One region of the Pseudoalteromonas sp. NC201 genome, then DNA from elsewhere that is predicted to be linked to it. Evidence: riboswitches for the same ligand, from Rfam matches in the RefSeq annotation. Region 1 holds a riboswitch; the other holds the start of a gene.
What was found. Region 1 has a riboswitch for lysine ahead of dapA (4-hydroxy-tetrahydrodipicolinate synthase). Riboswitches for the same ligand answer to the same signal wherever they lie in the genome.
Positions count from the first base shown of each region.

Region 2: it holds a riboswitch for lysine, as region 1 does, so the genes downstream of both, lysC (lysine-sensitive aspartokinase 3) here and dapA (4-hydroxy-tetrahydrodipicolinate synthase) in region 1, are expected to answer to the same signal.

Region 1 covers NZ_CP022522.1:284,324-288,757, forward strand. Annotated here, with positions in the region: gene PNC201_RS01190 (PLP-dependent decarboxylase) at 1-1,017, opposite strand, end outside; gene PNC201_RS01195 (2,3,4,5-tetrahydropyridine-2,6-dicarboxylate N-succinyltransferase) at 1,017-1,757, opposite strand; gene dapA (4-hydroxy-tetrahydrodipicolinate synthase) at 1,768-2,652, opposite strand; lysine riboswitch at 2,768-2,946, opposite strand; gene PNC201_RS01205 (response regulator) at 3,089-4,434, shown strand, end outside.
Region 2 covers NZ_CP022522.1:1,752,111-1,756,544, reverse strand. Annotated here, with positions in the region: gene PNC201_RS07260 (sodium-dependent transporter) at 1-9, opposite strand, end outside; gene PNC201_RS07255 (DUF924 family protein) at 89-619, opposite strand; gene lysC (lysine-sensitive aspartokinase 3) at 742-2,088, opposite strand; lysine riboswitch at 2,177-2,347, opposite strand; gene nhaD (sodium:proton antiporter NhaD) at 2,493-3,740, opposite strand; gene PNC201_RS07240 (hypothetical protein) at 3,897-4,434, shown strand, end outside.

The sequences.
Region 1 (4,434 bases):
TAATTTATCCAATGCTGTGCAAAGTGGGCCATGAATATGAAAGTCTATGGCCTCAGCTTGAGACTGGCGTAACAATTCAGCGGGGAAAGCTTGTCCGGTAACGGCCGGACGCAGCAGGTGATTGACACCGCCTGCGACAATCAGTTGTTGTGCACCGTAGTTTTGCTTTTGTTCCACCACAGGGTTGAGATAAAAACCACATTCGCCAACCGCATAGCGGCCTAACTCCATCCATAATTCTTGCACTTGCGTGGCGGATTTTATCAATGCGAGCGTGTCTAATAATTTCTGCCAATCGAGAGAAGGGCTTTGCCTATCATAGGGAATGCCAAGGCCGCCACCTAAGTCGAGCACCTTTAGAGTAATCCCTAAATCAGCAGCGAGCTGAACTAAAGGTGCAACCATGGCCTGCCAAAGTTCAGCGAGCGTATCGCTGCAGAGCATATTGCCCCACTGGAAAATATGCAGTCCGACAAAGTCTAGGTAGGTGTAGTCACTTAAAGTTAGGGCTTGCCACTGCTCTGCGCCAAGACCAAAAGGAGTCAGCGTATTGCCACCAAGTGGATTGTGCTCTGCTTTATCAAAGCGTAACTGCACCCGCAGTAAAACTTCAAATTGAAGCTCAAACTGTTCGGCCACTTGATTTAACCAGCGTACTTGATTGTGACTTTCAGCCACGAAAATACGTACGCCTTGTGTGGCAAAATGACGGATCTGCTTTAGCGATTTGGCAGGACCTGTGTTGAGCACGCGTTCAGGTGCGATCCCTTGAGATAACACCTGATCAAGCTCGCCGCTAGATGCCACATCAAAGTTAAACCCAGCGTTATCTAGGGTTTGAATGATATGTGATAACGGATTCGCTTTTACGGCATACCAAAGCTTAACGATTTGCTGATCAACTAAGGGCTTAACATGTGCACTTAGCTTATCTAAATCGTAGCAAAAGAATGGCGTATCTTGTTGCTGGATCAATGCCTCAGCTGCAGTTCGCTGTGACGTGCTCAACCAAGTCATTAGCGTAGAACCTCTTCCAGCGCCAGTGATGCATCACTTTGTTCATCACGGTATTTTACGATAAGTGCGCATGACATACTTAGTCCTTGCTCGCGCGCCCACTCACTTGAGGCTGGACGAGAGCCTGGGATCACTATCGCGTTTTCAGGGATGGCTTCACCTTTGTCAAGCAAGCGCTCGTTCACGCAGTCATAGACAGGAATACTTGCTGAAAGGCGCACGCCCGGTGCTAATACGGCACCGCGTTTAACAACAACCCCTTCAACCAATACACAGCCTGCACCAATAAAGGCATCGTCTTCAACAACAACAGGACTTGCTCCAACTGGTTCTAATACACCACCTACTTGCACAGCTGCGCTAAGGTGCACATTTTTACCAATTTGCGCGCAAGAACCAACCAACGCATGACTATCTACCATAGTACCTGAATCAATATAGGCACCAATGTTGACATAAGCCGGTGGCATAATGATTGTGCCGGCTGCAACGTAAGCGCCACGTCTTACACTGCTTCCGCCAGGAACCATACGAACGCCATCTTGGGCAGCAAATCCGCGTGGTGCTAAGTTGTCTTTATCAACAAATCCACCTGGGAACTCCGTATTTACGCCATTTCTAAATGCTTCAAGGATCCCTTGTTTTACTTCTACGTTAGCATGCCAATGGCCTTGCTCATCCTGTGTTGCCGCACGTACTGTGCCATTTTCTAAATCGTTTAGTAGGGTTAACCAGCTCATGTTTACTGCCTTAATTCCAAGATAAAATAGTTTCGTTCGCGCGAGTGATCGCATCGGTATGGGTGAGTTCCAAATGTGTCAGTGGCGGGCGCAAGTTTGGACTTGTGAGCTTCCCTTGCAAGTGCATTAACACTTTGACTGGTATGGGATTTGCCACTGCAAATAAGCTATTTGCAGCTTCTGACCAAGTGGTAAATAAATTAGGAGAGGTGCCGCTTAACGAGCGCCTTACAAATTCTGCGGTTTGCTGTGGCCATGCGTTTGCTGCAACAGACACCAGACCCGTTGCACCTGCTTGTGCAAAGTAGGGCATTAAGCCATCGTCGCCGCTATAGATGGCGACATCAGGTGCTGCCTGACGAAATGCTTCAAAGGTGGCAATATCACCACTGGCTTCTTTTAGTGCCCACAGATTAGGGTGGCAAGCTAGTTCGCCGAGTAGTTCAGGGGCGATAGCAACAGCACTGCGACCAGGTACATTGTAGAGCATACAAGGGTTGTGGCTCTCATCGAGTAGTGTACTAAACCAATGTGCCAGACCAACTTTGCCGGGCTTTGCGTAGATTGGTGAGCCCAGTAAGAGCGCATGAATGGGTTGTGTATTACAAAAGCGCACCCATTGTGTTTGCTGCTCAAGATTACTGCCGCCAACGGCAACCATGAGCGGTACGCTCGGGGCGAGCTGGCAAACAAACTCAACGATTTGCTGCTGCTCTTGTTGGGTAAGCGCAAGGCCTTCGCCGGTACTGCCTAGTAAAAGAATACCGTTACGAGCTTGCTCTTGATCGCGTACAAGCGTCGTTAATGTGCTAAAATCAACCTGATTTTCAGCATCAAAAGGCGTTACTAAAGCCGTCCACAACGGATAGTCAGATAAGTTGAATTGTGATTTCATCTCTACCGAACTTAAATCATGTTCGGAGTTAGGAGGGTGTCCAAACTTCGAACCGTTAAAATTCGAAGAGCAATGGACTTAAAAAGGATAAGGCAGCCAATGGCCTTATTTTTCTAAGACCAGAAGCTCTCCACCAAGTATGTTGGTGACAGTCGCTGGGATTCAGCCCAGTCGCCCGAAATGAGTATTAGCAAACAATAACTCAATTTCTCGGCGTGTATTCCCCTCACTAAGCTGCAACGGAGTTTGCTCTCCTTCACTTAGTTACCTGAATAACGCACCTCTTCCAGCCCTTAATTTGACGCCTTAGCATCAAACTATCTAAATAGGGTGAACGCGCATTGAAACATTTTGGCCGTCTAGGTGTCAAGCATCAGACTGTAAATAATACGATTGTTAACTACACTTAACATTGCCGCTGAGACAATGCTATGAGATGAAAAACAAAAATATGTCGTTAATAAGTAAAGTTAAAAATCGCTATATCGGGGCGTTACTAGCTATGGCTATATTGCTGTCGATGGCGATGGGGATTATGCAGTACTTGCTGTATCAGCAGAGCCTAGATGCACACGTAATTAATATTGCGGGTATGCAGCGGATGTTGTCCCAACGTATCGCGCTATATAGTGCGCAAGACAATCAACGAGATAGTGAAGCGCTACGTCAAGCCATTGATAAGTTTGAAAGTAATCATGAGTTTTTAACTAAAACAGAAAGTAGTGGAGAGGCTATTTATCTGAATGAGGCGCTTACAGCGCTTTACTACCAAGGGCCGGTGCAGTTGGATTTGCAAAGTACTACTTTTGTCACTTTATCAAGGTCTCGGTTACAGCAATCCACTCCTCAATTAATGGAGCAAATCTTTACTGCGTCTCAGCATATACTCCCAAACCTGAATGATGCCGTTTCACTATTCGAGCAGCATGCGCGAAGTAAAACAGAGATGGTGAGGAAAATAGAATTGTTAATCTGGCTACTTGGACTGTTGCTACTGTTTATAGAAGCGAAACTTGTATTTCGCCCAATGGCGCGAGAAATTGCTGAAGCACTCGATAAATTAGAGGCGGCAAGAAAGCTTGCTGACGATGCATTACACTCAAAATCACGATTTTTAGCACGCGTTAGTCACGAGCTAAGAACACCATTGCAGGCCATTCAGGGGTATTTAGATGAATATCTGAGGAGCAAAGACACGCAGCAATTACAGCATGTGAAAAGCGCAGCAAATCAATTGGATGTATTACTCTATTCGGTTCAAGACTTTAATAACCTTTCCGAGCAAGAAGTGGTTATTGAGCGTCATCAAGTCGCATTGCGAGAAGTAATAAAGTCAGCTTGTATCGCCTTTCAACTAACCGCACACAAGAAATCTCTCGCTTTTAATTTGGCATTGAGTAATGAGTTAGATGTGACTTGTTATTGTGATTGTAAGCGTGTTGGTTGGTTGATCAGTGAATTGGTTAATAATGCAATTAAATTTACTGAGCGTGGCAGCATTCAAGTATTTGCGGATTTGGTTATAGATGAAGATACACCATATTTAGAATTTGTCGTTGAAGATACTGGGCCTGGGTTCGACTATCAGCAGTTACGAGAAGCTGTGCATAGCGAGCATTTTCAAGGCACGCAGTTAGGGCTGAAGCGTTGCCAATTACTCACCTCAGCGCTTGGAGGACGATTAGATTTTAGTGCAAGGGAGCCAATCGGTACAAGAGCAATCCTGAGAGTCCCTATTGAAATTGACAATCAACAGGTACCGGCTCATACAATGGAGCAGGT
Region 2 (4,434 bases), 1.5 Mb from region 1:
ATGAGCCATGTCTGTAATCAATCATTATTTTTGTAGACGGCCGATTATACGTACTTCCGCTAAAAATGCGAGAGGTTCGAGCCGTGCCTCAGAAACTCGAGTTGGGCGTCTCTAGAAAGTCCATTTCTTCTTCTGTTGAATCGCGATTGAGTATTTCATTTCGATGGGGATAACGGCCAAATCTATCGATAATTTTTTTATGCGCGACTTCAAAATCATAATTGGGCAGGTCGCGAAAATAATGATCTGCGGCACGATGGATGATGCGACTTTCGCTATGCATCATAGGTAGATATAAAAACATCAATTCAGTATCGTTGAGCTGGCGGTGGTAGCCCTTTTCGATGGCGTGTTGGGTGAGACTTAACGCCAAAGGGTCACTGGCAAACGCCTCTGGAGTGTCTCTGAATATATTGCGTGAAAACTGATCTAAGATAATGATTTCGCACAGTGCACCAAGTGGTGTTGCTCTCCAGCTCGAAAGCTCACCTTGGTGCGCCATTTGGTGCAAAATACCGAAGCGATTTTTTATTATGCGATCAAAGTCCGCAGACTTCTTCCACCAGTCTGATTCAGTGCATTCAACAAACCAGAATTCGTAGACGTCTTTATAATTCATGATGGCACTCCTAGGGAAAAACAAACTTGATGGTCAGCAGACCCTAACCGTTATAAACAAAGTGCCATCCATTATTCAATAATGCAACTTTTTTATTAGTTCCTAAAAAACAATAAATTCACTTACGCAACCTCTAGTAATTTAGCATGAATTGATTGCACAACCTGATCTGACTCCTGCTGCTCAACTAAAAAGCACAGATTGTGCTTGCTCGCACCATGGCATATCAATCGAATATTAAACTCTGACAACACATCCATCAGGTTAAGTTGGCACTTCTTCAACTGGATCTCAGAACCTATCATGGCCACCAAAGTGAGATTATTTTCAACGGTCACATGACAAAACTCGCTAAGTTCATCCAAACAAGCTTGTTCTAGCTCTGGTCGAGAAGCATTCGGCGCATTATCCAGCGTAAGCGCAACACTAATTTCCGAAGTCGTTACCAAGTCAACTGATATATTGTAATTGCTTAAAATGGTGAAGATACGAGCCAAAAAGCCGCTAGCAAGAAGCATTTCAGGGCTCTTTAACGTCAATAGTATTTGGTTTTTGCGTTGTGTCACTGCGCGAATGCCTGCTTGCGCCGTTTTCTCTTTTTCAATCCAAGTGCCACCCGCTTGCGGATCACGGCTTGAACCAACAAATACTGAAATACCTTTACGACTCGCTGGCAATATCGTTGCGGGATGTAACACCTTAGCACCAAATGTCGCCATTTCTGCCGCTTCATCAAAACTCAAACGAGGAATAGGTCTAGCCTTTACACACAAACGCGGATCGGTACTGAAAATACCAACGACATCGGTCCAAATATGCACACTTGACGCGTCAATTGCCTCTGCTAACAATGCAGCACTATAGTCAGAACCGCCACGACCAAGCGTAGTCGTCTGGCCGTATTGGTCACTACCAATAAACCCTTGCGTCACCTGCACTGTGTCGCCAAGTAGCGCGACCAAATTGGTTTGCGCAGCTTCACGCGTAGCTGCAATATTCGGATTCGCTTTACCAAATTGATTATCTGTTTTAAGCACTTTACGCACATCAAAGCGCGACGCCTGAACCTGGTTATTACGTAGTATTTGGGTAAACAAATAAGAAGAAAAACGTTCGCCAAAGCTCAACATTTCATCGCATTGCTGTCTGCTAAGTGCAGGTAAACTCGCAAGGCTTTCAAATTCACTGAAAGTTTGCTTGTAACCCTCAGCAAGATCAGCATCCAAAGACACTTGGTCGATAATCGCTTGCTGTATGTTTTCAACCGCTGCAACAACCGCTTTGCGCCCGGCCTCATCTTCCTTTTGTTGGGTTAGCGTTACAAGGTGATTGGTTACGCCAGCACACGCACTCACAACGACCACTCGAACATTTGGGTTGTCACGAACAATATGAGCACAACGAGACATAGCCTCAAAGTCAGCGACACTGGTACCGCCAAATTTGGCTACAACATACTGCGAATTCATTTTCTCTCCTCTCGACTGTTGGCACAGTCAAATTTTATAAGGAGAACTCGGCATGGGATTTCTAAAAAGACGAACGCTTGAAATGACCTTTGCCAGAAGCTCTCCACCAATACGGTGACAGTTCCGAGGATTCAGCCTCGTAAACCGAAGAATCGTTGCGACGAGCAACTTTTCTCCTCGGCGAATACTTCCCTCACTAGTGGTCATTGGTCTCGTCACCTCACACTAACTACCTAAGCATCGCGCCTCTTCTGTTTATTTTGCCTTTGTTAATCTGAATAAAAGCAAAATAAAAGCCCGCAATAAATGCGGGCGATGTGAGAAAATTATCTTTTAGCCGTCTAGGTGTCAAGTTATTTATGAAAAACTTATCCCAAAGCGCTAAAAAATTAAATCCATTGGTCTTAAATAAGCTGACCCGCGAAATACGCGCCACTATATCCAATGGTATATGCGATAAGCAGGTAGATACTCATTTTAAGATAGCTTGAGAAGGTTAACGCTTTAACCTTACTCATTGCAATGATCCCCGCTGCAGAACCAATGATAAGCATAGAGCCACCAACCCCAGTCGCATAAGTAAAGGTTAGCCATTGCGCTGGAGTCATCGTAATATCTGCTTTTAATAGCGCAGCCGTCAAAGGCACGTTATCTACCGCCGCACTCATTAAACCGACCAAGTAGTTTGCGTATTCCGGTGCAAGATGCAGATATAAATCGGTAAACTTAGACAGTACACCGACCTCTTTCAACGCGCCAACTAATAAGAGCACACCCACAAAGAACAACAAGGTGTCGTATTCAATTTCACGGATATAGTCGATGATTTTCTTATTAACGTCTTTCTTGCGCATCAAGAATTGCGCCATTAAGAACATCAAAGACAAGCCAAATAAGAAAGTTAGCATCGGCGGTACATGGTATTGCACGCTTAAGAATAACGTAGCAAAAATGGTTGATAAGAAGATGAGCGCAATGGTGATATCGGTCTTTTCAATTCTGCGTAATTCTACCTTTTCAAAGGTAATTTTTTCATTCATACCAATAGAAAGCATGGCTGCTAACACAAATACACTCAACATCGACGGCATGATCAGCAATAAAAGGTCTGGGATCGTGACTTTATCGGCCAAAAATATCATCAAGGTGGTTACATCACCGGTGATCAATGATACCCCACCGGAGTTAACACTGAAGATAATTAACGTCGCATATTTTATTAACTTTTTCGGGTCAAGTTTCAAAGACATGACCACAGCTAATGAAATAAGCGTCGCAGTAATATTATCCGAGATGGATGAAAATATGAATGCAAAAGCACCGACCAAAAACATTAGCTTGCGTTCGCTAATATGGGTTGGCATGATCCGGTGAACAATATTTTGGATAAACCCTTTTGAGTTCAAGTAGGCGACAAACGTCATGGCAGCCATTAAAAACAGCCAAAGCGTCGCGATTTCCAAAATGTTATGGTCTAGCTCAATTTGTACAATTTCTGGGCTTTGACCATGAATTGGAGAGATAAAGGCGATAATCCAACATAAAGTACCAAAAAAAAGCGTTGTTTTGGCCTTGTTTACGTGAATAATATCTTCTATAACGATGAGTATAAAAGCGATGGCGATCAGGGTTAGAATAATGGGCGTGACCATAATGCGCAAACAACCTGTAATTAATTGTAACAAGGGGTGGGTTTGATTTCGGGGCGGATTCTAGCACCATCACAGACCCCATGCCACGTACAATAAACATTTTGTGACAAATTGATGAAGTAGTGATGAAACTTCTCTACTACACACTGGAAAGTTATGATCCCAGCAAAAAAATTATTAAATACGATAAATGAGCACTGGAATGTACTTGAGCTACTTTTTAAACGATTTAAGCTCGCTGATTTTAGTTTAAAAGATGTACAAAACATCCTAAAGCAGAAAAATCCTAGCTGGTCGAGTGAACGGATATATAAAGAAACCAATCGATTACTCCAACAAGAAATTATTATTCCTTTAGCTAAATCTTCACAGTTAGAAATCAACCGTGCAATCGCTGACTTCGCCAGCTTTCTCTTACAAGAAGAAAGCCTCGGTTTAGCGGAAGAGATCACGGTGCTGGTAAAAGACTTAGAAAGATTAGGTAATCGCATCGCACAAGCCGGTGAAGAGGCTGACTACTCTGAGCTACGCCGCTTTAGCCGCATTATGGACGAACGCGTTCGTAAAATTGTTAAGCTGTTCGAGCATAACGAAAGCGCTATCATGAACTTGGTTGAACAAGCAAAGTCTGACACCTCAACGCTGTCTCTTGGCATGAGATATAAAGCCGTATTAGAAGCGTTTGACGAATATA